4 regions of the Desulfobacterium sp. N47 genome follow, and region 3 is predicted to be linked to each of the others. Evidence: predicted binding sites of a transcription regulator. Region 3 holds the regulator's gene; each other region holds the start of a gene.
What was found. Region 3 encodes sigma-54, which starts transcription at its own class of promoters, with help from an activator protein. Its sites were predicted from a motif close to TNTGGCACANTTTCTGCTNT; they were not measured.
Positions count from the first base shown of each region.

Region 1 (8,380 bases), on a different contig from region 3:
GTACTGTTGTATCTGCGTTCAGCCTCGGTTATCCCTATATCGTGGAGATAAGCGGCTGACAGTATCACTGCAAGATTGCCTTTTTCAAGCTTGCCTATTCTTTCGGCATATCGGGCAACTTTTGAAGCATGGCCGATTCTTTTAAAATCAGTTTTGAAATAGCGCTTCATTTCTATAGCTACCCTGTCTTTTAATAAATCTTCTTTTTGGGCGAGAAGACCCTCGGGTAGTGTTCCAAGACATTGCTCTGCATATTCACAGTAGGACGCACACCCGAAATCCATCTTAGGGTTAATAAATCTGTGTCCGCAGTTGCCACACTTTCTTGCTGTGTCATCCTTGAAAAATTCAACTTTACTACCACATTTAGGACAGGTTTCATCAAATATGGCTTCCTGTTTCCAATAACGGCTGTCCTGCCCCGGACACTTCATAATTATTCCTCCATAAAAAATTAAATCCCGAATTTGAGCATAAGTGGCGGCATGTAAAATGCCGCCTCTACAAGATGATAGTAGGGCGGGGTTTTACACCCCGCCGCAATTCTGTCCTGAATAAAGCGGATTTGCATCCGGCTTATCCCAGGATTGCCTTTAAATCCTCATCAGGAGTTTTTATCGGCATGATATTAAATTTTTCCACAAGCACATTTAAAATATTAGGCGTTATAAAAGCCGGAAGACTTGGTCCAAGCCTGATATCTTTTATTCCAAGATAAAGCAGGGTCAGAAGAATCGCAACTGCTTTCTGCTCATACCATGACAGTATCATCGAAAGCGGAAGATCATTTACACCGCATTCAAAAGCTTTTGATAAAGCAACAGCAATCTGAACGGCTGAATATGCGTCATTGCACTGCCCCACATCAAGAAGCCTTGGTATTCCTCCGATATCTCCAAGATCTTTGTCGAAAAAGCGGAATTTGCCGCAGGCAAGAGTTAACACAACACAATCCCTGGGAACTTTTTCTACAAATTCGGTGTAGTAATTACGTCCGGGTTTTGCTCCGTCGCATCCTGCAACAAGAAAGAAATGTTTTATCGCCTTGGCCTTAACAGCTTCGATAACCTGTCCTGCAACTCCCATAACTGCATTGCGGGCAAATCCAACCATAACGCTTTTGCCGTTGGTATCGTTTTCAAAACCTTTCATGCTAAGAGCTTTGTTTATCACGGGAGTAAAGTTTTTATCGGCCATATGAGTTACACCGGGCCATCCGACAAGACCGGTAGTAAAAATATTATCTTTGTAAGAATCTTTCGGTCTCTGAATGCAGTTTGTCGTCATGAGTATTGCACCGGGAAACTCGGCGAATTCTTTTGCCTGATTTTGCCATGCCGTTCCGTAATGTCCGTAGAAATGGGAATATTTTTTCAGCCCCGGATAGGCATGTGTGGGAAGCATTTCTCCATGAGTATATACATATATTCCTTTTCCTTCGGTTTGCTTCAGTATTTCTTCCATGTCTTTTAAATCATGGCCTGAAACAAGAATGGCTTTTCCTTTTTTTGCTCCCAAAGGAACTTTTGTCGGCACAGGATGACCGTAGGTTTCGGTATTTGCGTTATCCAGAAGCTCCATTGCAAGAAGATTTATTTCACCGCATTTTAAAACAAGGCCTACAAGTTCATCTGCTGTCAAATTTTTATTTAAGCCCGCAGCAAGAGCTTCATAAATAAACTGGTATACTTTGTCATCACTCTTTCCCAAAATCATTGCATGATCCGCATAAGCGGCAACACCTTTTATACTGAATGTCAATATATGCTGCAGAGATAAAATGTCAGGATTAAGATCCGGCTCACTTTTTAATCCTACTTTTTCTCCTTGTTTTATAAGCCCTTCAATGGTTGTTTCGGGAGTAAATGTGGCCGGGCCTTCCGTATGGGCAATAGTGATCCCTTTTTTTGAAAGCTTTTCCTTAAGAGAATCGCGAACAGCAACACACTGATTAATAAGTTTCTGAAACCTCGGCGGGTCAAAATCCACATTTGTCAAAGTTGAAAAGACTGCTTCACAGGTAAATTTATTTATTTCTTTATCTATAATTCCTGCTTTATAACCTTTAAGAGCATATAAAGATAATCCTCTCAGAGCATAAACCAGAAGATCCTGTAAGGCTGCAACATCGGAACTTTTACCGCATACACCCGCTATAGTACATCCTTCCCCTTTTGCAGTTTGTTCACACTGATAACAAAACATGATTGATTCCTCCTTATTTTATTGTTTAATTACTGTTGTAAATTTTATTTATCTTTTTGATTTGTAAAATATACTAATAAAAACAGCTTTGCCTTGACTTAAGTCAAGAAAAAGACAATATTTTTAAAAAAGGAGAAAAAATGAAAAATATCATTAAAATATTAAACAATGTTCCTCTTTTTGGTGGTTTATCTAATGGCCAGATTAATGATATAAAAAATATTGTTGTAAGTAAATATTTCGATAAGGGTGAAACCGTTTTTTTGGAAGGTGATCCCGGAAATGGTTTCTATGTTGTTGCAGAAGGGCTTGTTAAAATCTATAAAGTATCTGCCGAAGGAAAGGAGCAAATTCTTCATATATTGGGACCGGGAGAACCTTTTGCCGAAGTTCCGGTATTTACAGGTCAACCATTTCCTGCCAATGCTCAGGCAATTGCCAAAAGTCATTTCCTGTTTTTTCCGAGAAATACTTTTGTGGGTCTTATTACAAAGAATCCTTCTCTTTCTTTAAGCATGCTCGCTGTTCTTTCCATGAGGCTAAGACAATTTACAGTCCAGATTGAAAGCCTTTCTCTTAAAGAGGTACCGGGAAGGCTTGCGTCATATTTATTGCTGCTTTCCGAAGAACAGGGGAAAAAAGACTCTGTCAGATTAAATATTTCGAAAAATCAACTTGCCAGTCTTCTTGGAACAATTCCTGAAACATTGTCACGAATATTTGCAAAGATAGCAGATATGAAATTAATTAAAGTTGATGGCCGGAACATAAAGATTCTTGATCGTTCCGGCCTTACAAATCTTGGAGAATATAGCAAATAAATTGTTATTTCAGGCCTGTCAGCTCAGAACTTAACATCCTGATATGCTGCATTTCTTCTTTAATTATAGCCTCAATTTTATCTTTGCCGAATTTAGCAGGAACGGCATCTTTCATTCCCAGATAAAAAACAATAGAGTCTTTTTCAGCTTCTATGGCAGCTTTATAAATTTCTTTCAAAGAAGTATTATCAATCTTTTTTTCAAAAAATACCCGTGTGTCGGCAAGCGCATGAAGATAAAGAACAGCTTCATCATCAGGATCAAATATTAAAGAAGCTTTTTCTTTTTCCGAAAGGCCGGCTCTTAATGCCTTGAAAGTCTTTTCGTGCTCATATTCCATGTCGGCAAGTTTAACTAAAAGTGCTTTGGCCGTAGAATCCGAGGCGCCCTCTGCTGCTTTTCTGTAGAAATTTACACCGTTTCTTTCGAGCTGCTCAGCTATTTCGAATACATCATCCGCATTAAAATCATAACTCATTGTTAATATATTCCTTTCTATGATTCTTTTTTTACAATATTTAAAAAATACAGTTTAGCATTTATATCACGCCATATACGAGGCATGCATGATTATGAAAGAATATCTCTCTGTTTCTGCATGATAATTAACCGTAAGTCCAATTACACAGGCACACAAATTTTGGAACAAAATACAGAGACTGACTTTACCGAACCCATTTTAATAATATGAAAATATTCTACTATTGTACCGGTATTGTCAATAATTAATTAACAAGTGTAATTGCAAAATGTGTTGTTATGCCCGCATGTTCTTGTCGGGCACTCATGATTTCAGACAGTTGTAAACCGGATTCCCGTTTTGAAACTTAGTGGGAAAACAGGCTCGCAAGTTTTGCAATTGGCTCATCATAATAAATAGCAAGGTGAGTTCGGAACGCCCCTTTAAACCGAATGTATATAAAAGAATACCCATGCTGACTAATATAATAACAAATATGTAATTATAAAAAGTTTATATTACATATTTGTTTCATTGATGATATCATCACAACAGTGCCTGAACGATATATAGCACATAATATCTGTATGTTATATATATTATTTTTCATATGGCACAGAGCTTGCTCAAAACGTAAGATAATTGGTACTTTTAAATATATTCGACAGAATAGGGGGAGGAGCATAAATGAAAAAAATCGAGGTAATAATTAAGCCGTTCAAACTGGATGATGTTAAAGATACTATTAATGAATTGGGAGTAAAAGGCATGACAGTCACCGAGGTCAAAGGTTATGGTCGCCAGCGAGGCCACAAAGAATTATATCGTGGAGTTGAATACGAGACAAATTTCATCTCCAAGATTAAAATCGAAACAGTTGTGGATGATTCCATGGTTGATGCTGTGATAGAAGGAATAAAGAAAAGTGCATATACCGGAACTGTGGGAGATGGAAAAATCTTCGTTATTCCGGTTGAATCGGCTACACGAATCAGAACCGGCGAAAGCGGCAATGACGCATTATAACTTATTAAAAATATACTTTTAACAGTTAATACATAATTATAGTTCAAAGGAGATAACTAAAATGAAGAAAATAATAATACTTCTACTAATTTTAATAGCATGCGTTTCAACGGCTATTGCCGCAGAAACGGAAGCAACAGCGATAAAGAGGCTATAGAACTGGTACGGACACATGCTAATTATATGTGGACGCTTGTTGCGGCTGCGCCGGTTGTTTTTTCCGTCTCTTTCCTTTTGTGAATGAGTTTAGTTATATAAGAAAGAAAATACAATATTTACTTCATAAGAGCCCGGCTTGAAAAATGCCGGGCTCTATGCCATTGTTTGGCATAATTACGGTAACCGGAAACTGTTTCTGTCTTAATTTATGGATTATATCTTTTTCACTATCTCTTATAATTGTATGTTATATTTTACAATATAGTTATCCACTTTCAACTTTCTTCCCGGCACCTTCCCATCTGCTCCTTATTGGCAACAGCATACATATTATAATTATGATTGATTCGATTCTGTCTTTTAAATTGACGCTAACCATGCAATATAATATTACCGGTAATACTTACTGCCGGAGATCAAATTACAAGAGCAACCACAAGTTTAGAAAAGGAGAGATAGTTGAACAGCGCTATTGAAAACAGAATTTTTCGGGTAAAAGAAATCATGTCTGATAAAAACCTTGATACACTCATGGTTCTTGTAGATGAAAACCGGAGATATTTAAGCGGATTTAAAGGTCATGACACCCAGTTTGACGAATCCGCCGGTGCTTTGTTTGTTTCCGGATCAGGCCTTATCCTTGCTACCGATTCACGTTATGATGAGCAAGCTGCAAGGGAAGCGGGGCATCTTTATGAAATCATGTGTTATAAAGAAGGACTGGCCAAACAGATCCCGTCAATCCTGGAAAAACTTTGTACGAAAAGACTTGGATTTGAGAGCGTGAGGTTATCATACCTTGATTACAAAAAAATTTCAGAGGAGATTAAATCAAGCGGCCTTGAAGTGGAACTGGTAGAAACAGAAAATATTGTTGAAACATTGCGTGTAATAAAAGATGAAGAAGAGATCGGATTAATACAAAAAGCCCTGGTAATAGCGGAAACTGCTTTTCTCCGGATACAGGATTTGATCGAACCCGGTCTTACGGAAAGAGAAGCGGCCTGGCTCATTGAAAAAGCCATGCACGAAGCCGGAGCTGAGGGTTTGTCTTTTCCGACTATTGTCGCATCAGGGCCAAACAGCGCACTTCCCCATGCAATTCCTTCAGATCGCGCATTTAAAGAAAGCGAACCTATACTTTTTGACTGGGGTGCAACATTAAACGGTTATTTTTCCGATATTTCGAGAACTATCGTTATCGGAAAACCGGATGACCAATTTATAAAAGCATATAAAACAGTACTCGATGCCCAGTTTCTGGCAGTAAATGCGATAGCGTCAGGTATAAATTCCAGGTCTGTGGATGAAGCCGCACGCAATCATATTGACGGCACGGAATTTAGTGGAAAATTTATCCATGGTCTTGGACATGGCACAGGCCTTTCAGTACATGAGAACCCAAGAGTAGGTCCGCTTAGAGGTACGGTTCTTGAGCCTCAAATGGTGTTTACTGTTGAACCCGGTATATATATTCCGGGCTGGGGTGGCATAAGACTTGAAAACATGGTTGTAGTAAGAGACAAAGGAGCAGAGGTCTTAAATAAGCTTGATCAAAACATTTTTTATAAATAAGGTTTATATAAATGTCTCCCATAGATTCTCTTGTTGATCAATATCTTAATTACCTTGTCGTTGAAAAAGGACTTTCAAAGAAAACTCTTGAATCTTACGGAAGCGACATCGCAACCTATATTGATTTTTTAGGTAAAAAGGGAATTAAAGATATTTCGGAGGCTGACACTCCAACAATTCTTATGCATATTATAGCGTTAAGAGAAGATGGACTGAAAGCAAGATCAAGAGCAAGGCATTTAGTTACCTTACGGGGATTTTATAAGTTTCTTGTAAGGGAAAAGCTCATAACCACTGATCCTACAAGAGTTATAGATCTTCCAAAAAGCGGTTTCTATCTTCCGAATGTATTAACACAGGATGAAGTAAAATCTCTTCTGTCTGTTCCGGATGTCAGTAAGCCTGCCGGATTAAGGGATTCAGCAATGATTGAGCTTTTGTATGCTGCCGGGCTCAGGGTTTCGGAACTTGTCGGTCTCAAGCTTTTTGATGTTAATATGGATGCATGTTTTGTAAGAGTTTTCGGTAAGGGTTCAAAAGAAAGAATAGTTCCTATCGGAACTTTTGCAAAAGAGAAAGTAAGTGAATACATTAATACTGCAAGACCCCTTATTTTGAAAAATAATATGAGCAATTTTCTGTTTGTAGGAAGAGGCGGAAAACCTCTGACCCGTCAGGGCTTCTGGAAAATTATTAAAAGATATTCAACTCTTGGGAAAATAACAAAAACAATAACGCCCCATAGTTTAAGGCATTCTTTCGCAACTCATCTGCTGGAAGGCGGAGCTGATTTAAGATCGGTTCAGTTAATGCTGGGACATGTTGATATTTCAACAACTCAGATATATACACATGTAGTACGTGATCATTTAAAGAAAATACACAGCAAATACCATCCAAGAGGGTAAGAGGTTAAAGGTTCGAGGTGCAAGGTTAAAGGTGCAAGGTTTAAGGTGCAAGGTTAAAGGTGCAAGGAAAGGTGGGTTGTGGGTTTATGTGTTGGTGAAAAATTAATTGGAAAAGGGAAATATTATGCCTTCTTTTACACATATCGATAAAAACGGGAATGTGCGCATGGTTGATGTTACCGAAAAAAAACCAACGGAAAGAAGCGCAATAGCAAGCGGTGTTGTTTGCATGAAACCGGATACTCTGAATATGATAATGAATCATAAGGTTAAAAAAGGAAATGTTCTTGAAACCGCAAGGATTGCCGGAATAATGGCTGCAAAAAAAACATCGGATCTGATACCGATGTGTCATCCTTTAAATTTAACCCATGTTGCCGTGGATTTTTATCCTGATGAGACTTCAGGCACAATAAAAATCGAGTCTTCCGTAAGGATTTTCAGCCAGACAGGTGTGGAAATGGAGGCTTTGACTGCCGTTTCCATTGCAGCCCTGACCATATATGACATGTGCAAATCCTATGATAAGGAAATGACCATTTCAGAGATCTGCCTTATTGAAAAACAGGGGGGCAAAAGCGGTAAATTCACAAGAGAAAAGTCAACTTTGCCATGATTAACGCATTGAATAGAAAAATGCAAAAAAAAATAAACCTTTTATTGATTGTTTTTTGTTTACTATCTTTTTTGGTTTCGGTTTTAGCAGGATGCGCCAAAATAAAATTAAGACCGGAAGAGAAACCGACAGCGATAGTTAAGCTGTCTTCATTAAACTATCCGGATTTCACAGATGATATGAATTATGAAAATCTGGATGAAAGTATAAGACAAAGCCTGTCATACCTTTTAAAAAAGCCTGCCAATTATAAGTTTCACTTTGCCAATGATGTTTATACTGCCTCACAAATGATAGCTTCTCTGGAAAATTTTCAAAAATTTATCGCAAGCAGACCATCAGCAGATGACTTAAGAAAATATATCAATATAAATTATTATGTTTATAAATCGGCAGGAAGTAATGGGAATGGAGAAGTCCTTTTTACAGGATATTATGAGCCTGAGCTTGAAGGAAGTCTTTTACAAAGTGACATATATAAATATCCGGTTTACAGCATACCATCCGATCTTGTTTCTATAAATCTTTCATTATTTTCTCCAAAATATAAAGGAGAAAAAATAACAGGCCGATATACGGGGCAAACGGTTGTCCCTTATTATGAGCGCAA
Region 1 is NZ_JBAMMY010000240.1:12,496-20,875, reverse strand. Features, by position in the region: gene VXK47_RS15540 (HD domain-containing protein) at 1-434, opposite strand, end outside; gene hcp (hydroxylamine reductase) at 577-2,205, opposite strand; gene VXK47_RS15530 (Crp/Fnr family transcriptional regulator) at 2,346-3,026, shown strand; gene VXK47_RS15525 (ferritin-like domain-containing protein) at 3,031-3,513, opposite strand; gene VXK47_RS15520 (P-II family nitrogen regulator) at 4,174-4,512, shown strand; gene VXK47_RS15515 (M24 family metallopeptidase) at 5,131-6,246, shown strand; gene xerD (site-specific tyrosine recombinase) at 6,258-7,154, shown strand; gene moaC (cyclic pyranopterin monophosphate synthase) at 7,279-7,770, shown strand; gene mltA (murein transglycosylase A) at 7,791-8,380, shown strand, end outside.
Region 1: the regulator sigma-54 is predicted to act here: its motif matches at 4,096-4,115, upstream of VXK47_RS15520 (P-II family nitrogen regulator).

Region 2 (8,380 bases), on a different contig from region 3:
ATGGAGTCAATATCACAGAAAAAGCAGCTTAACCATCAGTTCAAATTTCGGGGTCCATTATATTTTTATTATAAAACACTATGTAATGTTCATTGTCATAAATCTTTTCTGTTTGGTCGTGTAAGGTTCTTAGGCTGTATTTTAATAATATCAATATTTCTTCCTGAAATCAGCAACACGACAGATGTCTCAGATCTACAAGGTTTCATTCAGTAATCAACACAAATGAAATCAGCTGGACAAAATCCTGTTTTATACGGAATATCACACTAATAATTTGACAAAAACTCTAATTTTCTTTATAAATTAACTACCTTTCATACAGATTTTGTTTCCATCATCAAGTAAAAATATATTTTATATATTAAGTGATAGGCCACCGAAGTATACTATGAATGATAAGAAAATAATTATCGACCATTTTTATGATCAGAACCATACCTATCTAGAAATATTGACATGGTATAGAAGTGAAATAGGATGGTTTTTTAATTCTGGTGAAAATTCCATTCATACGGTTCCTTTTATACTTACTTGCGCTGCTGCTTTGGAGTGTAGCCTTAATGATTATTTGATCAAGCATTTTACAGATTCCCATGGAACTCATGGAAAAATACAAATACCTGGCCTGCTTTCTATGTCACTTAAAGGAAAGCTTATAAATATTGTGCCTTTGCTGACATCGAACAAATTTATGATTAACGTCGAAAACAAAGTCTATCAGACTCTTGCGGACTTAATCAGAGAGAGAAATCGACTCGTTCATAATAAAAGCAGCTATGAGTCTCATGAAGGCACCATCATGGAAGATTCGGATGGAAACCCCTAAATTGTAGTGCCAGAACAATTACAAAACAGATTGTCAGGTAAAATTGACCCAACACTTGGTGTCCAAGGAGATATCGGAAGGTACCATGAATCTTCAGAAAAGCTTCACGAAATGTTTTTTGATATTTATAAAGAAGATAGTTTCGATGGTGTCAGGCACGGCGTAAAATTGTAATAAAACCTCCAGAATAAAAATGTTACTGATTTTAGGCATATATTTTGCTTATTTTTGATTTTTACTAAACCATATCTGCTTTAATTTATGTATAATATGAATAAAACATATAAAAGAAGAATATTTCTTATAATGTTTTTTGGAAGAAAAAATAGCATTTTCGAACCGGTGAGCGGATTACATTTTTAAGTCGGCCCTGACAGATGGAAATGAATTGATTGTCTCCATAAATGATGGAGATGCAAAATATGATGTAAACCTTATAATTAAAGATTGACGGCCTAACCAAGGGCTGTTGGCGGACTCGGTTCCTCGTCGCAAAGCCCCGCCGTTAATCGCCTCTTTCGGCATAGAGCAAATGACAAATATAACGCCATCAACTGTATGACAGCAGAAGAAATAACACAGAAAATAAATAACAAGAATTTATTTAAAAAACATAAATTTAGGAGATATGATGGGGAACTATGCCAAAATTATGTCATTTGATGAAATTGACAAAATCAGAGATCAAATAGGACGCCTTGTGTGCACTTCCGGAGGATATGACCCTTTACACCCGGGCCACACTAGCTGTCTCATAGAGTCTAAAGCGTTTGGGGATACACTCATCGCAATTGTAAACGGTGATTCCTTTCTGCGCGCTAAGAAGGGAAAACCATTCATGGATTTGCGCACAAGATGCCTAATGGTCTCCTGTATCAGAGAAGTTGATATCGTAGTTCCTTTTGAAATTGAAAACGACAATACAGTCAGTGTCGCCTTGAAACGATTAAGGCCAAACGTGTTTACAAAAGGTGGTGATCGATCTGATCCAACTAAAATACCCGAATATCCTGTTTGCGAAGAGCTTGGTATAGAAATAAAATTTGGAATAGGACTTTCTAAAGAATGGAGTAGTTCAATTTTGCTTAATGAATGGGGTGAACATTATAAGCGTCAGGATCATAAATGAAAAATATAGAAATTATTAATCGGCTGATAATTATTCCCCTCCGCAAAAACAGTCTGACATGATAATCTCCCGCATCCGAATGTCTATTGGTTCAGCTGACAGCCTGCGAGGGCAGCTTGTAAGCGGAGGAATAAGCTCTGCGATTATTAGAGGAGCTAGTCAACTCTTAGCCTTGTTTATCGGAATCATTCTAGCGCGGGGGCTTGGAGCACAAAATTATGGTATCTACGCTTATGCAATAGCCTGGATGTTATTCTTAAAGGTTCTTGCCGGATTCGGCTTGCCCGCCTTGCTATTGCGGGAGGCTGCCACCAGTGAGGTGCGGCTGAAGTGGCAGTATTTACGTGGGCTACTTGTAAGTACAGCATTGATTGAGGTAATTGTATGGTTTGTCTTGGTCGCGATTACGGCTTCTTCCTTGTGGCTGTTGAGGGACGAAATGACACGAAGCAAAACTCTCACCTTTATTGTTATGCTACCTTTGTTACTACTTACAGTTTGGACTAATGCAACCCTAGCAGCCTTGCGCGGACTAAGACATGTAGTAAAAAGCCAGGCCGTAGAGATGTTCATCTATCCCTTGTTGCTATTGCTTATTCTCGCTGGTCTCTTTACCATAGTTCCTGGGCCATATTCGCCACAATATGTTATGGGAATCCACGTTTCCGTTGCGGCGGTGATATTGTGTGTAGCTTTGCTTATGTTGTTCCAAAATCTGCCAAAACCACTTCTAACAACACCAGCATCATACCCCATACGCCAATTGCTGGTTCGTGCGTTACCGTTTGCACTATTAGCAAGCGCAGGCTTGATTAATGACCAAGCCGATATTCTCATACTCGGAATGTTACGACCATTCGACGATGTCGGTATTTACCGCGTTTCAGTAGAGATATCAGGATTCGTGGCTTTTGGTTTACACGCCGGGAACGCTGTAATTGCTCCTAACTTCGCAAGAATTTACGCTCAGGGCGATATGGCGCGATTGCAACGGCTGGTCACTATCAGTGCGAGGGTATTCTTTATTCCCGCCTTGCTTTTAGCTCTAATATTTTTTGTAGCGGGTGGGCGTATTGCCGCTTGGATTTATGGTCCGGAATTTCTGCGAGCACAGACACCATTGGCATTGTTGGCTGCTGGTCAGTTCGTTAATGCTTCTATGGGGTCGGTTGGCTATCTTTTGACAATGTGTGGTCATGAGAAAGTTGCCGTTCGAATCCTTCTATGGACGGCAATGCTCAATATAACGCTAAACTTTGTCTTGATCCCCCTGTTCGGAATAAATGGTGCAGCCAGCGCTTCGGCATTTACCCTTGCTCTTTGGAATGTGCTTCTATATAGTGCAGTGAAAAAACACCTGCGAATACGATCCACTGCGTTTTCTTTTTCAAAATTAACAAGGAGATAGAAAGGTAATTATGAGAATTGATTTTTCTTCTTTCAAAAAAGTCGATAATCTTGGTGTTGGTAGTCTTGTCGTTCTCGCAGTTAAGAACTGTAATCATAGTAAGGCTTTGAAAGATAGAAGCCACGAGCTTGATGAAGGACATAAGAATCAAGATTACTCTAAAATATTTATGGAACTGAGAGGACAAATAGATGATGGTTTCGTAGCATTAACCCCATTGTTGCCAAATTTTTCACTCGATCATGCTTTTTGGAAAATAGAAGGCAAAGAACCAAGGGGCGTTGCAGTAAGATTTGACTTCACAGTTATTGGATTTGTAGATCGTTTGGTTGTGCTTCGGACTAATACTGGAAAAATTTTAAAAGAAATCGAAAACCCCCTGTTTAGAAATATACACAGTGTGAATTTCTCCAAAAATAACCCTATGCGTGTTTTGGTTTGTTGCACGGGAACAGAATCAATATTAGAGATTGACATAGGAACAGGTAACGTCTGCTGGGAGTGGTTCGCATGGGATAATGGGTTTAATACAAATCCTCGGGGACTCACTTTAGTTAGACTTGGAAAAGAATCTGCGTATAAAAATAAAATATTTATAATAGACCACAAAGATGCCAAAAAGAAATTACTTAGCAAAGATCCCTGTGATAAACATGCTATATCAATTGACATGGGCAATATAGAAAACCTCCTTGGTTTGGAAAAATGGCAAAAATCAGTTGACCCAAATTGGGCTACTTATGGTTGTGACGATCAAACAATACTAGCAACCTTCCTTTATCGAGGAGTGGCCGTTGAGATTAGCAGAAACGATGGGACAGTGAAAACATTAATAAGTGATCTAAACCGTCCGCATGGTCTCATTAAATATGAAGACGGCTATGTCGTCTCAGACACACGCAATGGTGCTGTATTGATATTGGACAAAGAGGGGAAAAAAACAAAACAAGTGGATTTCTCGAATCTTGATTCCCACAGTAATGAGGGCAAGGAATGGATACAAAATACTCATCAGCTTGATTGCGGCCTACTGGCAACAATAGACAGCAAAAGGAATAGAATATATCTTTGGAATCCTATAGAAAAAACCTATTCCGTTTTGCCTTTTCCAGAAAACTATGCACTACAGTCTGTGAGGACTGTATATAGACCAGCCTCGCCAACAATCAACTGGTGGGAAACACTCTGGAAGAATGAACGTGGACAACAGGAATAGAATGACTTCTTTATGTGCGACGAGAATTGGCTCTTGACATTGGACATGGATGCCTGTACCCTTGTGTTCGAGCGGGGAACCCGCTCAACTCATCGTTACTTTCTTTCCATTCGTAATAAACATTTTTCAAAGAACCAGGTAGTATTTGTTTGTAGATACCGTTCTTGTCAAGCGGAAACCGGTTTATAATTTGGATCGTATTTTTTCCCGGATTTCAGGACTCCAAAGACAATATGAACCAATTTCCGCATTATCGCACAGACTATTACCTTGCCATTTTTTCCTTTATCTTTTAGGCGGTTGCAAAATGCTATCATTAAAGGATTGCATTGAATCGATACTAATGCCGGCATGTAAAAAACCTTTCTAAGCCGCACATGTCCAATTTTACACAATCTTGGTTTTCCTTTAATAGATGATCCTGAGAGTGTTTCCTTTGGAGCGAGTCCGATGAATGCAACCAGCTCACGAACATGATTGAATTTTTCCAGATCATCTAATTCTGCCAGAATGACAGCAATGGTTACCTTGCCAAGTCCGGGAATAGTATCCAGCAAATCCTTATTTCGTTTGAGGTTAGGATCTTCTTCAATCAACCTCGCTATTTCTTTTCTGATCTTTTTAATTTCATGATCCAAATAAGCAATATGTTCTTTAATCAAAAGAGATACGCTTTCATATGCGATGCTGATCCGATTCTTCTCCTGAGTTCGCATGTTGGTCAGACTATCAACTCGCCTGACTAAAGCTCTCAGGGCTCTGATCTCCGGTGAAGGGGGTATCCATGGTATTGGTTTCATGGCCAAACAGAACCTGGCAATCAAGGAAGCATCAAGCTTATCCGTCTTGGTGCGAAGCAGTTCACTTTGAGCAAATCCCTTGATCCTGGCAGGATTGACAACGCTGACTGTGTGACCAGCATCATGAAGATAAAACGCAAGTATCTTCTCCATAATTGCCCGTGGCTTCCATGCAGGCATGAACCTTTCGAATTTCCTGTTTCTCAAGCCAGATTCTCAGCACATCAAAACCTTCAGCCGAATTTTTACAGGTTTTATGTTTTGTCTTTCCATCTACAAGCAAAGCGACATCGAATTTCTGTTTTGCTATATCTATCCCAAGAACCGATACTGACATATAACTTCTCCTTTCAAAGTTAGAAATATTTACTTTGGTAAAAAACTTTGTTCGAATCAACCTTGTAAGTGCAAACTCATTCCCATTCGAGAAGGTTTATGATACCGTACGAGTTACTGAACAAAGCAGTGGGAAGAGGATCTACTCTACAAAACATGCTCTCTGGCATCAGGTGAACGACAGATTCACTCTCCCCATTTTACCCCGGCGTCCTGGGATAGTTTATAACATTTTTTGATTAATAAGAACACAAGGTGGAGGCAGCGATTCTGGCGGTTCTCCTTTTGTTGAATCAATAAATGTCAAAATAGCGTTAAAGAAAACGTTCGTTTTCTTTGTTTTTATTAATTATTATTTCAAACCCTTTTTTTTACAAAAAACCGTATAAATATCTTGTATAAAAAAGCAAAGGGGTCAAATCCGCTCTTGGCTCTTGCGACATTAAAAAAAGCAAAGGGGTCAAATCCGCTCTTGGCTCTTGCGACATTAAAAGACAAATGAGTTTGTTATACCCTATCGGCAGCAAGGCCTTTGTGTCTGGCTTATACCGGCAATTTAAAAGTTATTTCCAATCGGTTAATGAAAAAATACCTAAGAGCATCGCCGGGCTTGATGGCATTTATTCTCTCAAGCGGCTTACTGATAATATTTTATGAATTCGGAGCTTTGTTATGTTGTGCTAACTCATCCGGATATCAGTCTCCGCCGAAATTACGGTTTGTGCACTTCATACGAAACCATGTTTTATTACATTATTGGAATTATATACTGATATTAATAAACATAATTGTAATTTATTCATCTAACTCCCTATCTTAATAGTGCGATTAATATTGGTATAACTATTTATTATATCATCTAAATATTAATAAAGTATGGCATATTCATTGCTTGATGGTTGGTTTTACGTTTTTTCACTTCTTTTATTTAATATGATGTAATAATAGGAATAATATATGAAGAAAAAATCTTTGTTAGCCGCTGTCGCACCCATTATCTTTGCTTTAACTCCACAAATTGTTCATGCATCCGAAAGCACACCTGTGGATACCGGTACTACCGCCTGGATGCTGATTTCAACCGCTTTCGTGCTTCTTATGGTTCCCGGCCTTGCCATGTTTTACGGGGGACTGGTAAGAACAAAAAACGTACTAAGCACTATGATGCACAGTTTTGTATCAATGGCTGTTATCGGCGTTTTATGGGTAGTATGCGGTTACAGCATTGCATTCGGTCCGAATATCCTCGGAGGTTTTGCCGGATGGAGTAATGATTATTTTTTATTAAAGGGTATTGATGATGCAATTATAAAAGGCGTGCCCGAATACGTACTTGCCATGTTTCAGGGCAAATTTGCAATCATTGCTCCGGCTCTTACCAGCGGTGCGCTGGCGGAACGTGTTTACTTTCGCGGTTACATCACATTTATAATATTATGGATGCTTTTTATATACTGTCCATTGTGCCACTGGGTGTGGGCAGCCGACGGTTGGCTTTATAATGCAGGGGCGGCAGGTGTTATTGATCTTGCAGGAGGACTTGTAATTCATGTTTCCGCCGGATTCAGCGCTCTTATAGTAGCAATATTTCTGGGTCTAGGTTATCCTAAAACTCCGATGGCACCCAATAATCTCGTAATGACTTTAACAGGGGCAGGTCTTTTATGGGTTGGCTGGTTTGGCTTCAATGCCGGTTCAACAGTACACAGCGGTCTGGATACTGCCCGGGCGCTGACCATGACACAGATTTCTGCCGCAAGCGGTGCCTTGACCTGGCTCATTATAGAGTACTTTAAGTTCCGCAAAGCCACCGCCCTCGGATTTGCTTCAGGCATACTTGCCGGCCTTGTTGCCATAACTCCCGCTGCAGGTGTGGTATTGCCGTTCGGCGCAATTATATTGGGAGCTCTTTCATCTGTTATGTGTTTTTATGCTCTTACCGTTAAAGTGAAGTTGGGTTATGATGACAGTCTTGATTGTTTCGGGATACACGGTATCGGAAGTGCTCTTGGGGTAATTTTGCTTTCTTTTTTTATCCGCGACAGCTGGATGCAAAATGCTTCAGCTGTCAGCCATAAAATCTGGACTGTCTGGAATCAGCTTACAATTCAATTGATGGGCATCGGTGCTACAATATTGTTTGCTGTAGTCGGCACCATAGTGATATGTTTTATTGTTGAAAAAACTGTTGGTTTCAGAATCACTGCCGAATCTGAGAAAATCGGGCTCGACCAATCCATCCACGGGGAACATGGTTATGGCTCCATGCAGGAATACTAGAATAATAAGGGTTCAAGGGGTCGAGGATTCGAGGATTCGAGTGAAATGTCTAAAGCATTAGAAAACCAACACCTGAACCCTTGAGTCCTCGAAACCCTGAATCCTTTTTGGGTAAAACTGCCTGTTATTTTAATCCAAGCTCAAAAAGACTATTGGCGTTTTTCCAGAGGATATTTTCAAGCTGTTCTTTTGTGATCTTACCGGTTTCATGTAATTTTAAAAATTTTTCCATATCAGCCTTCTGGTCCTGCCATGGAGAATCAGTGCCGAATAACAATTTATCCTGATTATGATTATTCAACATATAAATAAAATTTTCAAGGCTGATATCATAATCATTTTGCGGCCAGTCGCAATTATAGTAACTGCTGGACAGTTCTAT
Region 2 is NZ_JBAMMY010000077.1:31,858-40,237, forward strand. Features, by position in the region: gene VXK47_RS04700 (hypothetical protein) at 392-829, shown strand; gene VXK47_RS04705 (hypothetical protein) at 836-1,003, shown strand; gene VXK47_RS04710 (adenylyltransferase/cytidyltransferase family protein) at 1,458-1,958, shown strand; gene VXK47_RS04715 (flippase) at 2,038-3,366, shown strand; gene VXK47_RS04720 (YncE family protein) at 3,377-4,582, shown strand; gene VXK47_RS04725 (IS110 family transposase) at 4,750-5,535, opposite strand; gene VXK47_RS04730 (IS110 family transposase) at 5,504-5,719, opposite strand; gene VXK47_RS04735 (ammonium transporter) at 6,676-7,998, shown strand; gene VXK47_RS04740 (amidohydrolase family protein) at 8,123-8,380, opposite strand, start outside.
Region 2: the regulator sigma-54 is predicted to act here: its motif matches at 6,594-6,613, upstream of VXK47_RS04735 (ammonium transporter).

Region 3 (8,380 bases):
CGCGCTCTTTTTCCGATTCACCTATACAAAAAACAGGTTTAAGATTATAGCTGATTGCGGCTTTGATTTTTTTATTAACGGTTTCATTGGTTTCACCGAAATACTGCCTGCGTTCCGAATGCCCGATAATAATATATGTGCATCCAGCCGAAACAATCATTTCCGGGGATATTTCTCCTGTGTAGGCTCCTTTTTTTTCCCAGAAAAGATTTTGTGCTCCAAGCATAACACAACTGCCTTTCACAGCCTCATGGACTTGTGCAAGCGCTATGTAAGCCGGTGCTATCATAATATCAACATCACTTGTTTGTGATAGAAGTTTTACTAATTTTCCGGCAGTTTCAACAGCCTCGGAGCAGGTTTTGTACATCTTCCAGTTGCCTGCAATAAATGGCTTACGGCTATTCATGATAATCTCCTTGTAAATAATAGCTCTTTGTTGATAACCTCTTCATATAACATGAACTATGAGGTTAATTTTTTCATTAAAACAAGAGCATCTTCTCCTGCTTCAGTGTAATAGTTTGGTCTTTTGCCTATATTTGCAAATCCTGACTTATTATAAAGAGCTAAGGCTGCATTGTTAGAGCTTTTTACCTCGAGAAATACCGATACCACACCTTTAGAAACAGCAATTTCAAAAAGTTTATCCAACAACCAGGAAGCAACACCGATACCTCGCCATTCTTTCGAAACCGCAATCCTTAAGATATTCATCTCACTGTATATAATACGGGTACATATATATGCTATAACAGTTTCGGTTTCTTTGGCTCCATAAATTTTAATCACATAATCAAAAGCGTCTTTACATATAAGTTCTTCAAGAAACAGAGTGAGTGACCACGGCTCTGCGAAAGACATTTCTTCAATTTCAAGAATATGTTCTATATCGGGCCGGGTAAGCTCAATAAGATGCCACTGCAATAAATTATGTCCTTTTATTTCCTTTCAAAATACCACTTGCGAGCGAAATGCTTTTTTTGCCATAGACCTCGATGCATTGAGCAAGCTTTGCTACATCCATATCTTTTCGTGAATTTATAGCTTTTAACAGTATAGGAAGGTTTACTCCCGATATGACTTCTGTACGGCCTTCTTCAAGAAATGAATAACTTAAATTTGAAGGCGTTCCTCCGAACATATCCGTAAAAATAACCACTCCTTCATTATCATTTACTTTTTTAATACCTTCGGATATTTTTTCTCTGAGCTTATCGGCAGATTCATTAATATTTATGGAAACAGAGGCTACTTTGTCAGGATGCTTTCCCAGTATAAATTCAGCAGCATCTATCAACGCATCTCCAAGTTGTTGATGAGTTACGATAACGATTCCAATCATAAAGCTCCTGTGTGTAATTTATGGCAAATTGTGAACAAACATAAAAGGTATGTAATTAACGGCTGATATCGCGATGCGAGATACTGATGCGTATTCCGGATTTTTCTAAATGCTTATAAATATTTCCGGCAATAGCTACAGATCGATGTCTGCCTCCTGTACATCCGATAGAAATAGTTAAATATGCCTTTCCTTCCTTTTCATATAAAGGTATTAAATAGTCAAGTAACTCAAGATATTTTTTTAAAAAAGTTTTTGTCTGCCTGTTTTTGAGAACAAAATTTTCAACTTTTTGATTCTCTCCGTCAAGGTCTCTCAACTCAGGTTTAAAATAGGGATTTGCAAGAAAACGTACATCAATAATCAGGTCTGAATCTATAGGTATGCCATATTTATAACCAAATGAAAGTATGTGAACATTCATTGGAGAAGTATTTTTGCTTTTGTATGCAATATCTGAAATTATGGCTTTGAGTTCATGAACACTGTGGCGTGATGTATTTATTACCCTGTCGGAAACTGTTTTTAAATCCTTTAACTGTTCTTTTTCGATTCTGATGTTTTCGATAAGTGTTTTTCCACGGGAAAGAGGATGGTGCCTTCTTGTCTGGCTGAAGCGCTGCAAAAGAACTTCTTCATCAGCCTCAAGAAACATGATTTCAAAATAATAATTATTTTGCTTTATTGAATCAAAAACCGATTTGTATTTAGTTAAAAAATCTTTTTCACGCAAATCCATTACAAAAGCAAGACCTGCAATCTCTTCTGAGCTTTTTATGGGAAGTTTAAGAAAACTTGTGAGAAGAGCAACAGGCATATTGTCAACGCAATAAAACCCGGCATCTTCAAATGCCGCAATTGCGGTGCTTTTGCCCGATCCGGAGAGTCCCGTAATTATAAATATTTTTAAATTATTCACTTCAAAAGGGATTGTTTTTAAAAATCTTCATCAATTTCTTTAATTATGGAATAAACCTCATTACTACCGGTTGCTTTCAAAAGCTTCTTTTTAAAAGAATCATTTTTTAAAATTCTTGAAATCCGTGCAAGAAGTTTTAAATGCAGACCGGTAGATTTTTCAGGTGTTAAAATCAGGAAAAAAAGGTGAGTTGGCCGCCCGTCCATTGATTCAAAATCTACACCTTTTCGGCTTAAACCAAAACCTAATACAAGCGATTCAAGATTTTTTAATTTTCCATGTGGAATCCCAATGCCTCCCCCAATTCCGGTGCTTCCGAGCCGTTCTCTTTCCATAATAACATTTACAAGCTCTTCGCTGTCTTTGCCCGTTATTTTGGAAACAGAATCAACTAGTTCCTGTATAATCCCATTCTTATCCGTCGATTTGAGATCGGTATTGATAGTATCTTTTTGTAATACTTCAAGAATTTTCATTTTATTCCATCATGCCTGCAAGTAAGCATATCGCCGGTATCAAAGCTGTTTATTAACTGATGGGTTGAATCAGGCCGTAATTTCCATCTTTTCTTCTATAAAGTACGTTGATCTTCTCTGATCGTGAGTTTGTAAATACAAGAAAATTATCATTAACAAGATCCATCTGCATAGCAGCTTCTTCAATATCCATGGGTTTGTATTCTATATTCCGTATCTCTATTTGCCCCACGCTTGATTCTTCATCAGATAAACTAATTTCATGGTCTCCGGTTATAGATTTATCTTTGTGGTTTACTCTGCGTTTGCGTATTTTTTGTTTATTTTTCTTTATCTGTATCTCAAGCTTGTCAGCAACCATGTCGACAGCCGAATACATATCGTTTGTCTCTTCTTTACCATATATACTCAATCGGTCGCCTGTGATATTTACTTCTGCGATATGGCGAAATTTTTCTATTAAAAGAACAACAGTTGCTTCCGCCGGGTTGTCCAAATATTTATCAAGCTTGTCCAGCTTCTCACAAATGTAGTCTTTAAGATTGTCAGAAGGATCGAGATTTTTAAAAGTAACGGATGTTTGCATATTAAATCCTCCTCATGGTTGTTTGCGTTTATTAGAAGAAAGTATTCTTAACATCTCTCTGTATTTAGCAACAGTTCTTCTTGCAATATTTACGTTATTTTTAACAAGTATTTCGGTTAGTTTATCATCACTGTAGGGTTTTTTGGGATCTTCGGATTCAATAATCTTTTTTATCATTTCCTGAACTCCGGAAGATGCAATAGTTTCACCATTTGAACGATTTATAGAACTATTGAAGAAATATTTCAATTCATAAATTCCCTGCGGAGTAAATGCATATTTATTCGTTGTGACTCTGCTTATTGTCGATTCGTGCATTTCGATATCCTGTGCGATATCTCTTAAAACCATGGGTTTCATGTAAGTTATACCTTTTTCAAAAAATTCCCTCTGGAATTTGAGTATGCTTTCCATGACCCTGTATATCGTTTTCTGGCGTTGCTGGATGCTTTTTATGAGCCAGGCGGCTGAACGAATTTTATCATTTATGTATTCCTTGGCATCTTTATTTATTTTTCCACCACTGCTGATTGTATTTTTGTAATAGGAATTAATTTTAAGTTTCGGCATTCCATCGTCATTTAATACTATTACAAAATCATTTTCCAGCTTATGTACATATATGTCCGGGGTTATATACTGAGGTTCTTCATCCGAAAATTTTCTTCCGGGCCTTGGCTCAAGGCCTTTTATGATATTTATTGCCACCAAAATTTCGTTGGGATCGGCTTTGAGTTCCTTTGATATGGCTTTATAGTTTCTGTTTTGAAGGTAATTAAGATGATGCTCAATAATTTCAGTTACTAAGGTATTGTCAAGATTAAGCTGCCTTGCCTGGATTAAGAGAGACTCTTTAAGATCTCTTGCACAAACACCCGGGGGATCAAAAGTCTGCAGCAGGGTCAAAACACTTTCAATCCTGTCGATTGAATAATTACTGTTAATAAATATTTCTTCAATGGAATTGTCAAGATATCCGTCTGAGTTTAAATTGCCGATAATCAAACTCCCGATTTCTTCATCTTCTTTTGTTGTGCAGGCCATAAGAAGCTGCCATAGCAGATGGTCGTTTAAAGATTCCTTAGCGGAAATAAAGGTTTCATAGCTTGGGGTTTCTTTCCTTTCAGTCTCGAAATGAGTTTTCCCCGGAGTATTATATTCGTCAATATAATTGCTCCAGTCAACATCGTAATTAATTTTTTCTTCTATTTTAATTTCTTTGTCTGCAGGGAGTTCCTGCTGAATCGGGTTTTCACTTCGTTCAACAGGTGAATCATCCGGATGTGAATCAAAAGACTCTTCCAGTAAGGGATTTGTCTCAAGCTCCTGACGTATTGTTTCCACAAGCTCAAGACGGGAAAGCTGCAAAAGCTTTATAGCCATCTGAAGCTGTGGGGTCATTACCAGTTGCTGGGATAATTTGAGCTGTTGTCTGAATTCAAGAGCCATATTAAAGTTTAAACTCGTCCCCTAAATAGATGCGGCGCGCAATTTCGCTGGAAGCGATCTTTTCGGGATTGCCCGCTTCAATTATTCTCCCGTCGCTGATGATATAAGCCATATCGCATACATCAAGAGTTTCTCTGACATTATGATCTGAAACCAGTACGCCAATGCCGCGATTTTTTAGATGCACAATAATATTTTTTATGTCAAGCACAGCCAGCGGATCTATTCCTGCAAAGGGTTCATCAAGAAGAATAAAGATCGGCTCTGTTGCCAGAGTGCGTGAAATTTCAAGACGTCTTTTTTCTCCCCCTGAAAGAAGTAATGCTCTTTGGTGCGAAAGATGACTAATGCCAAGCTCATCAAGAAGTCTGTCAGCGCGTTCATTCTGTTCCTTTGATGAGATAGGCTGCATTTCTAAAATTGCCATTATATTTTCTCTTACCGTAAGCTTTCTGAAAATTGACGGTTCCTGGGGAAGATAACCCAATCCTTTGCGGGCCCTAATGTGCATCGGGCAGCTGGTAATATCTTCATCATCAATTGAAATTTTACCTTCATCCGGTTTTACCATTCCAACGGCCATATAAAATATAGTGGTTTTACCTGCTCCGTTAGGACCAAGCAGTCCGAATACTTTGCCGCTTTCGACATTAAGTTCAACTGAATTTACAACTTTTCTTCTCTTGTAAATTTTAACAAGTTTATCAAGAAGCAATTTTGACATTTATATTCCTTTTCCATCAGATTCAAAGACAGCTTCAACACGATTGCTCCTGCTGCTTTCTATCTTAACATGTCCGTCATCTCTGAAAAAGGTAATTTTTGATCCGGTTATCGAATTATTTCCACTTGTAATTTTAGATCCGACTCCGGTTAATGTAAAAACTCTGGTACTTGTTGCATAAACAGCATGTTGGGTTATTGCAATTTTATCATCAAACAATATTTTAACATTTCCGGTTGCTATTATTTCTTTTATTGATTCTTTTTCTTTTGGGTTATCTTTAGCGGCTGTATCGACTTTTTGGTAGAAAATATTCAATCTGTCTGAAGTAATAACGGTTGTTCCCTGAACGGCTTTCACTTTTCCGATGAATTCGGCTTTATCTGAATTTCCGTCAACAATCAGCATATCTGCAGTTATACGGGTTTTCTCAACACTCCCGTCTTTTTTAGGCTTTATTGTCTTGTCTGCTGCAAGTACGTCTCCCGAATGAATTAAAAATAACAAAAAAACTGCAACAAACAGCAAATGCAAGTAATATCTATTTTTATAATGATAAGTTATCACCAAATATCCCGTCCACTTTACCAATTAACTCAGCTTTATTTGTGTTTAAATCTATAGCCATGGAGCTTGCAATAAGATTTGAAGACTTGCCGGTTAGTTCAACCGGTGCTTTTGATTGTATAATACGTTTTTTATTATCATAATTTATTTTTCCTGTTTTTAACATATAATCATTGTTTTTAATTACCACATTGCCATTAATTTCTATATTGCCGGATTCGGTTTTTAAGGTTCCTTTGTCAGCGGAAAGATATACTTCCTGGTTGTCTTTTGTAAAAAAAGTAACAGTCAGATCTTTAAAAAAGGCCTCTTTTTTGTCTTCGCTGTAAATTGCCGAACGTGCTTCAAGACTCCACTCCATAATACCGTTTTTTGAAGAGATCTGGCTTATCCTTTCTAAGGATATGCTTGATCCGTCAAGAACGGCAGGAAGCATTCTCTCAGGCTTTTTTGAAAAATACCGGTAGCCGATAATAACGCCGAAAATCACAGTTATTGTAATGACAATGGATGTAATTAAGGCAATTTTTATTTTTTTATTGCTGAATATATTTGACAGTTTCATTATTAAAATCTTTCTATAACAGAATCCCAGAGCATTTGCGCTTTTAGTATGGCTTCACATATTTCCCGGATAGCCCCCGCCCCGCCTTTGGCTGACGTTACAATATGTGATATTTCAATTATTATCTCATGGGCATTCGCAACAGCTATCGGTATCCCTACTTCCTTCATAATTGAAATATCCGGAAGGTCATCACCCATGTATGCAATATCATCGGCATTTATTCCGGTTTTTGCAATTATTTCATGAAGTATTTCAACCTTATTTTTAACGTTATCATAAATATACCCGATATGAAGGTTTTTGCATCTGTGATGCAGCGCTTCTGATTTTCTGCCGGTAATCACTCCGACTTCTATTCCTGCAAGCATAAGAAGCCTGATTCCGAGCCCGTCTCTGACATGAAAAGTCTGAGTTTGTATATTATTGTCATCATAAATAATAGTACCATCAGTCATTACACCGTCAACGTCAAGAAGCAATAACCTTACATGTTTAAGCCTGGTTTTGGCATCAGGCACTTTAAATATCATGGTAATCCAGTTTTATTTATTATAAAGCCAATCACATTGGGTGTGTCTAAATAACAACCTGACGTATTGCTTTAAGTCTTTTAATTAAATCATAAAGGCTGTCAAGAACCAGCGAGTTGGGCCCATCGCAGAGCGCTTTATCCGGATCAGGATGAACTTCCATAAATATACCGTCAGCCCCTGCCGCAACAGCTGCTTTTGCAAGTATTGGCGCAAATTTTCGTTCACCGCCGGAACTCTTTCCTGCACCACCCGGGAGCTGTATGCTGTGAGTTGCATCAAAAATAACGGGATATCCTGATCCCTGCATTATTTCAATACCTCTGAAATCAACCACAAGATTGTTATATCCAAACGTAGTACCACGTTCTGTAATGAGTATCTTTTTGTTGCCGGTAGAAGCAATTTTTTCAACTACATTTATAATATCCCATGGAGCAAGGAACTGACCTTTTTTAATATTTACAGGCTTTCCCGTTTTTGCAATTTCCAATATGAAATCAGTCTGCCTGCAGAGAAATGCCGGTATTTGAATTATATCTAGTATATCGGCTGCTTTATCAATTTCATTAATTGAATGAACATCAGACAGAATTGTAAGACCCAGCTCTTTTTTTATCTGTTTCAGGATATTAAGTCCGTTTAACAGTCCGGGCCCTCTGAAGGAACTTAATGAAGTCCTATTTGCCTTATCGTACGAAGCCTTAAATATCAGAGGAATATCAAGTTGTTCAGATAGTTCTTTAAGATAATAAGCTATCTGTAAAGTAATATCTTTATTTTCAATAACACACGGGCCGGCAATAATTACTAGCGGATGATTGTCCCCTATGGATATTTTGCCGATATTAACAGTGCTTGCCATATTTCCCCGGTAAATTGTAGTATATTGAGTCACTTTCAAAACGTTTCAGTTTGGTCAAGGTCAAAGCGGACGAAAATATTAACCACAGGAATACATTTAGTATTTCTATGATTAAAATTTGAGCCCAACGCAGAGATCAGCCTGAATGGGACGTTTTGGAACTGGCTCTATTAAAAACTCATTAATCATTTTCTTAGAGTATCTATAGTCTGAAGGCTTAAATGTCAAGAAACGAAAAAGAATAATGCCATCAAGCCCTGTTTGAAGCCAAAGAGTATTTATGAAAAAATATCAGGATGATAACCGAAAACAGTGTAAATGATCTATCTGAGTCTTTTAAAGACAGAAAGG
Region 3 is NZ_JBAMMY010000285.1:28,670-37,049, forward strand. Features, by position in the region: gene tpiA (triose-phosphate isomerase) at 1-409, opposite strand, end outside; gene rimI (ribosomal protein S18-alanine N-acetyltransferase) at 466-927, opposite strand; gene VXK47_RS18230 (PTS sugar transporter subunit IIA) at 932-1,345, opposite strand; gene rapZ (RNase adapter RapZ) at 1,401-2,264, opposite strand; gene VXK47_RS18240 (PTS sugar transporter subunit IIA) at 2,282-2,740, opposite strand; gene hpf (ribosome hibernation promotion factor) at 2,793-3,326, opposite strand; gene rpoN (RNA polymerase factor sigma-54) at 3,339-4,775, opposite strand; gene lptB (LPS export ABC transporter ATP-binding protein) at 4,777-5,499, opposite strand; gene VXK47_RS18260 (LptA/OstA family protein) at 5,500-6,006, opposite strand; gene lptC (LPS export ABC transporter periplasmic protein LptC) at 6,047-6,631, opposite strand; gene VXK47_RS18270 (KdsC family phosphatase) at 6,634-7,164, opposite strand; gene kdsA (3-deoxy-8-phosphooctulonate synthase) at 7,211-8,029, opposite strand.

Region 4 (7,725 bases), on a different contig from region 3:
AAAATCAGCAGACAAATTGAAACCGATTCCGGACAGCTCCGCTCTTAGTTTCGGTACAATATTTACCGATCATATGTTTAATATGGACTATAATCCCGAAAAAGGATGGCACAATCCCAGAATAGAGCCTTATGCACCGATTAACATGGATCCTTCAACAATGGTGCTTCATTACGGGCAATCCATATTCGAAGGCTTAAAAGCTTATCGCACAGGCAGCGGCTCAATTCAGCTTTTCAGACCAAAAGATAATTTTAAACGCTTCAATAATTCGTGCAGGCTTCTTTGCATCCCTGAAGTAGATGAAAATTTTCTTTTTGATTCACTTAAAAAATTAATAACAATTGAAAAAAATTGGCTCCCCGATGCACCCGGCACTTCATTGTATATAAGACCGACCATTATTGCCATGGATCCTTTCCTGGGAGTGCGGGCATCTTATACATACCGCTTATTTATTATCCTTTCACCGGTAGGAGCTTACTATTCGGCAGGTTTTAATCCTGTTAAAATCCTTGTTACCAAGGATCATGTAAGGGCTGTACGAGGCGGTCTGGGTGAGGCAAAGGCATCGGCAAATTATGCTGCAAGTCTTTATGCAGGCGAAGCAGCCCACAAAGAAGGTTATACACAGGTTTTATGGTTAGATGGCATTGAGCAGAAATATATTGAAGAGGTGGGCTCAATGAATATATTTTTTGTAATTGATGATGAAATTATAACGCCTTCCTTAAATGGCAGCATTCTTTCGGGAATCACCAGAAATTCTGTTCTGGCGCTTTCCAAATCATGGGGTCTTAAAACAATCGAACGCCGGATAACCATTGATGAAGTAATGCAAGCCCATGCTTCGGGAAAACTTAAAGAAGTTTTTGGTTCGGGAACAGCAGCAGTAATTTCTCCTGTTGGGGAGCTTAAGTATGGGGATAAGGTTATTACTGTATCAGATGGAAAAGTCGGCTCTGTAGCAAATAAACTGTTTAAAGCTTTGACCGACATACAGTATGGAAGAGAAAAAGATACCATGGGCTGGATTGAACAAGTAATCTGAACTTATGGAGAATATTAGTGGAACATTCCGAAATAAAAAAACATATCGCAGCTTTTACTGAAAAGATAAAAAAAGAAAACCTTCCCCAGGTGGTTGTTGATAGCTTCCTGTACTATTACCATAAAGTTATTAATGGTGAACGGGGCATAATATTTGACAAAGATATTGAATGCGTTAGGGAAAATGAGATCACTTATTCAAACGACCTGTCCGGATATTCAGATACCGGCAGGAAAGCATTAAAGAATACTGTCCGGATATTATTAAACGGTGGTCTTGGCACAAGCATGGGTTTAAGCAAAGCCAAATCACTTATTGGAGTCAGGGGCGAAAAAACATTTCTTGATATCATAATACAACAGTCTGAAAAAAATAATATAAGACTTGCTTTCATGAATAGTTTCGGAACCGATAAGGATACGGTCAAAGCCATGCAAAAAATGAATTTGCCGGTCTTTCCCATTACGTTCCTTCAGCATAAATATCCTAAAGTACTTCGTGATGGCTTCGGTCCTGCCGTATGTCCTAACAATAAAGAAATTGAATGGAACCCGCCGGGGCATGGAGATATATATGCTGCGCTTCAGACTTCAGGAATGCTTGATAAGCTTCTTTCCGAAGGGATAACATATGCTTTTATTTCAAATTCGGACAACCTGGGAGCTACAGTGGATGAGGCAATTCTGGGTTATTTTGCCCAAAATAATTTTCCTTTTTTAATGGAGGTTTCTGACAGAACGCCATCCGATTTAAAAGGCGGGCACATCGCCAGACATATAAACGGAAACCTTATTTTACGTGAGGTAGCCCAATGCTTTGAAAGTGAACTGGGTGCTTTCAGAGATGTGAGTTGTTACAGTTTTTTCAATACAAATAATATCTGGATAAATCTTATTTATTTGAAAGAACTTATCAAAGAAAAAGGATTTGTTTATCTTCCATTAATATTAAATCCGAAAACCCTTGACCCAAGAGATGATAATAGCCCGAAAGTATATCAAATTGAAACGGCCATGGGATCAGCTATTTCTCTTTTTGATGGAGCGACAGCAGTAAGGGTTCCAAGATCCAGATTTTATCCTGTCAAAAAATGCAGCGAGCTTCTTGCCGTGCGTTCCGATTGCTATCTTGTAGCCGATGAAAAACTGATTATCAATCCTGCAAGAAAGCTTATGGAAATACGGATACACCTTGATCCTAAGTATTACAGCAAAATAGATCAATTTAACGACAGGTTTAAAGAAGGAGTGCCTTCTTTGATAGAATGTGAATCTCTGTCAATAATAGGCGATGTTTATTTTGAAAAAGATGTCAAAATTGCTGGAAATGTAACAATAAAGAATACAGGTAATAACCCGGCTGTAATCACTAAAAATTCGATTATTAATAAAGATTTAACTTTTTGATATATTTAACATAATAATAGCTAATCAGTTCATAAGCTGTTGAGCTGGCAAGACAAACACATAACAGAATGTTCATTAAAGGCATCGGCTTATAATTGCCATATCAGCTTGCTAACATATGAGCTTTGTCTTCCTTAAGTCTTTATCTTCAGCTTATAGGAATTGATTTTTTTCTCACAGTATAGACCACTGTAACCGTGTCTTTTGAATCCGGTGCCATTTTGAGAGAAGGCGGACTCAGAGCTATTTTAACAGTAACAACTCCGGAATTATAGATATTTTCAAGATATATATTATCAGTATTCGCAGTTTTGATTCCATCCAGAATGCGGCTGGATCCGATCACCCTGACTTTATCCGGTATGATTTTGACTTTATCAAGCACCAGATCATTCGGGAGACTGCCCGCCCAAACAACCTTTACAGGCAGCACCTTTATAACAGGCACTCCAAGCGTTACTTCAACAACTGAAGGGATAACTCTTTTTAACATTATACCAGGTGGAAGAGATACGTTTTCATCTGTAAGCAGGAATGAATTTTTTCCTGCAACTGCTTTTGCAAGATCGATCCTGGCTTTCAATTGTTCAGGCCGTATTGATTTAATAAGAGAATCTGAGCCGCCTATATTAAGAATAACAGAATTTACCGAAGTATCCAGAATTTCCACATCCGAATTACGATTCATATATTCAACCGGTACTTCAAGATTAATAAAAGTTTCCATGCCTCTTGAGAAACTAAACCATACTCCCACAATAAAGAGAAATGAAACAAGAGCTGCAAAGGATATTCCAAGTTTTTCCTTCCGCTTATCATTATCAAGCTCAGGAACACCGCCCATATGCTCCTGAAGGATACGCCGGAAATCCTTTTCTTTGTTTATGCGATATATTCTTGAATCTTTAGCTACGGAAACCGTACCTCTTTCTTCAGATACGACTACAACCATTGCGTCTGTAGCTTCAGCCAGTCCAAGTGCGGCTCTGTGCCGCGTTCCATAATATGAAGGAAGATTATTATTGTGTGAAAGCGGAAGAATACAGGAAACTTCAAGAATTCTGTCTTTACTGATTATTGCCGCACCATCATGCACAGGATTGTCATGCCAGAAAATACTCATTATCATTTCTTTTGAAATAACACCACGCCATGGCAGACCGCCTTTTACATATTCTTCCAGATCATCTTTTGCAGGAAATACCAATAGAGCTCCCGTACGTTTACGAGCCAGCTCAAAAACACTTTGTGAAATTTTTTCAACAGGAGTGATAGAAGTTTTTTGAGGGAAACCCCATAAAAACGATTTTATATTTTTTGCCTGCAATACAGTTCGGATTTCATTTCTGAAAACAACAATTATTATAAGGGCTGCAACAGCGGTAATGCCCTGAATAGCCCAACTTGTTATTATGAGTTCTAAAGAAAAAGCTATTCTCTGGAAAAACCACAGAAAAGCTATTGCTATAAGTACTCGAAAAACATTAGTTCCGCGAAAAAGTATATAGAATCTGAACAGGATATAGCTGTTTAAAACAACATCGACAACATCCTGCCATCTGATGGAATAAAAAAATGAGAGAAAATCATGCATCTTTTTGTCTGTTCCAGGAAAATTATTAGAACTTGCGATTTAATTACTATACGGAATTGATTGCTCGCAGCTTGTCTAAGATTGTTGAAGTATAATGATTGGCCATTCGGAAAGCAAGTTAAAATATGATATGGCGGCCATTACAGACAATGACCCAGACAGCCCGGCAACACAGTTTTAAAATCGTTATTGCCTTCATATAAGTTGATATTTCGAACACTATAGCGTACATAAAACAAAATAAATAATTTGAGGTGTAACATTGCCCATATTATCAGTTGCTGAGGCACGAACTAAACTATATTGCTTCATTGACAAAACGTCTTTACCCCCTTTTATGCAACAACCAACAATGGAGAGATAAAACATGTTTACTCTAAAAGATGGAAGCAAAACGAATGATATCCGGTTGGATCGAGTCAAATTCTTTGATGATCGAAGCAAAGAATATCCGGTACGGCGCATGGTTGCAGCCAAAAAATTACGCTCTTACACCTGGCGTTGTAATGTCTATCTGGATCAGGGCAGAGAAGGCGCCTGCGTTGGGTTCGGCATCTCCCACGAGCTGGCGGCCAGACCTGCCGAAGTGCCTGGCTTGACCAATGCCTTTGCACGGGAAGCTGTTTATTGGGAGGCCCAGAAGATCGATGAATGGCCGGGTGGTTCATATCCGGGTGCGCAACAGAAGTACGAAGGTACTTCTGTGCTGTCCGGTGTCAAGATAGTACAAAAAAAAGGCTTTTTTGATTCCTACTACTGGGGTTTTAGTTTGAATGATCTTGCCCTTGGAGTGGGATACCGGGGTCCGGCTGTTTTGGGTCTGCCATGGCTGGAGAATATGTTTGATACCGATGATAAAGGATTCATCCACGCAACGGGAGATGAGATGGGTGGACACTGCATTTTATGCCGGGGCGTAAATGCCAGGGAAAAATATTTCTTGCTGCGTAACTCCTGGGGTCGTGATTGGGGAGTAAACGGTGATTGTAAAATCAGCTTTGATGACATGAAAAAATTGCTGGCCAATGGCGGTGAGTCCGTTTTTTTTCAAAACAGGCATAATGTGGCTTTGTGATATAATGTGATATAATAAGAATAAGTGATTCAGTTAAAAGTCCGCTTTGCTATTGTATCTGAGGGGGTACGGTGAAAAATTTTATTATTGCATGTTTGGGTCTCATATCAATATGTTATCTCCTTAATATCGGTGTGGGAGTGATTGAAGTTATTCCTGATAACATCCCGTTTGTCGGGAATTTGGATGAAGGAGGCGCTGCATTATTGCTTCTGATGTGTTTGCGGTATTTTGGCTTTGATCTTACAAAAATTTTTGAAAAATCTTCCAGCACCAATAAGGAAATTGAATGAAACAAATAATTATGAATGAAACTGATTTAGACTGGCGAAAGTGGCTGAAAAACGGCGACCAATATCTTAAAGCTGCAACACCCAAAGGTGAAAAAAACCGTTTTGGCGCTGATATAAGGTATAATTTACTTTCCATGTCTTTGGAAGGTTATGTAATGGCAATATTGGATTATCACAAAAAACTGCCGGATAATCACACTTTTATCGATCTTATTAATGGCCTTGAAACAGTAATGCCGATTGATGAAACACTGAAAAAACGCATTTTACAATACGAGAACATCCAGTCTATTTGCTCAATAGAAAAATACCACCGCAGCAGTCCGACAAAAGAAGAACTGGATGACTTAAAGGGTGCTATTACCGAAATCAGTATGATAGCACATAAAACATGCGTTTGATGTACTGCAGATTAAATTTGTTCCTGATAATCCTGCCGGGGCAGGCTTATCCAAGTAAGGCATAATGATTTGCGGGCTTTTTAAAAGACCATCAATTATGTTGCATTTTGAGTATTTTTTAAGATATAAAATTTTTTCAATAAATAAATTATTATTGCAATACAGATGGTTATAAACTGAAAAGCTTTAAATGACCCACACCATTTAAGCGAACAAAGCATTGAGCTGTGTTTTATAAAGGTTTCAAACGGAGGTAGAAATGGTCAGAGTTGGAGTCGTTGGTGCCACAGGATATGCAGGCGCTGAGCTTGTGCGTATTCTTTCGGGGCATCCGAAGGTAAAGATAACGGTTATTACTTCAAGGCAATATGCCGGGTTAAGATTTGATAAAGTATTTCCTTCTATGGCAGGTCATACTGATCTTGTATGCGAAGAGCTTTCCGTTGAGAAACTTTATAAAAGAGCTGAACTTTTTTTTCTGTCGCTTCCCCATAAAATACCGATGGAAATTGCGCCGGTTCTGATCAATAAGGGGAAAAAGGTTATTGATCTTTCAGCTGATTTCAGATTCAAAAATCATATAGTCTACTCTTCTTTCTACCAGGAACATACCGCAAAGGATCTTCTTGAAAAAGCGGTTTACGGGCTTAGCGAAGTATATTATGACAAGATAAAAACTGCTGATTTAATCGGCAACCCCGGATGTTATCCTACAAGTACACTGCTTCCGCTTATCCCTTTGCTGAAAGCGGGACTTGTTGACGCCAAAACCATTATCACCGATTCAAAGTCCGGTGTAAGCGGTGCAGGACGCTCCCTTGCCCTTTCATCCCATTTTTGCGAAGTTAATGAATCTTTCAGGGCTTACAAAGTTGCATCCCACAGGCACAATCCCGAAATCAATGAAATCCTGTCCTGTGAAGCAGGCAAAGATATAAAAATTACTTTTGTGCCACATCTTGTGCCAATGACAAGGGGTATGCTTACAACAAGTTATGCACAACTTAAAAAAAATATCAGTGCCCAGGATATTAACGAATGTATGAAATCTTTTTATTCCGGGCGGCCCTTTGTCAGACTATTGTATGATCAGAACAGGCTACCTGATACCTTGCATGTGAGAGGCACAAATTACTGCGACATAGGGTTTGTTATAGATAAAGAAACAAAGCGGATCATTTTAATTTCTGCTATAGATAATCTTGTAAAAGGAGCATCGGGGCAGGCGGTGCAGAATATGAATATAATGCTTGGATTTGATGAAACTACCGGGCTTAAAAATGTTCCTTATCCGTTGTAGCACAAAAGAAGGTTTAAAAGTTCTTGCTTACTTGACAAGAATTATCTAATGGACTAAATAGTTGAGCAATATTGTAAAATAAACCTGAATAATTTGAATTTATAACTTTTTTTTGAAAGGAGATTTAAAATGCCGGCAAAATTAATCCTGGGAACCGAAATCCGGGAACAGATACTGGAAGAAATTACAAAAGAGGTTGCTGAAATCAAGGGAAAACATGGTGTAGTTCCGGGTTTGGTTACAATTTTAGTTGGTGCAAACCCAGCTTCAATTTCCTATGTAACTTTAAAAATTCAGACTGCACATCGTGTTGGTTTTAAAGAAATGATGCCGGGCAAGCCTATTAACGAATCGAACCCGGATCTGAAAAGTCTCCCCGTTGACATATCGGAAGCAGACTTGCTTGCTACCATAGATAACTACAACAAGGATGATTCCGTAAATGGCATTCTGGTACAACTGCCGCTGCCAAAGCATATAGATGAGAAGAAGGTTTTAAACGCCATAGATCCGGATAAAGATGTTGATGGTTTTCATCCGGTCAATGTCGGTCGTTTAATGATTGGTGGTTCAGAGGTTAAATTTGCTCCATGTACACCTGCAGG
Region 4 is NZ_JBAMMY010000295.1:266-7,990, forward strand. Features, by position in the region: gene VXK47_RS19070 (branched-chain amino acid aminotransferase) at 1-1,051, shown strand, start outside; gene VXK47_RS19075 (UTP--glucose-1-phosphate uridylyltransferase) at 1,069-2,457, shown strand; gene VXK47_RS19080 (diadenylate cyclase) at 2,606-4,051, opposite strand; gene VXK47_RS19085 (C1 family peptidase) at 4,419-5,126, shown strand; gene VXK47_RS19090 (hypothetical protein) at 5,198-5,419, shown strand; gene VXK47_RS19095 (hypothetical protein) at 5,416-5,820, shown strand; gene argC (N-acetyl-gamma-glutamyl-phosphate reductase) at 6,080-7,120, shown strand; gene folD (bifunctional methylenetetrahydrofolate dehydrogenase/methenyltetrahydrofolate cyclohydrolase FolD) at 7,250-7,725, shown strand, end outside.
Region 4: the regulator sigma-54 is predicted to act here: its motif matches at 4,191-4,210, upstream of VXK47_RS19080 (diadenylate cyclase).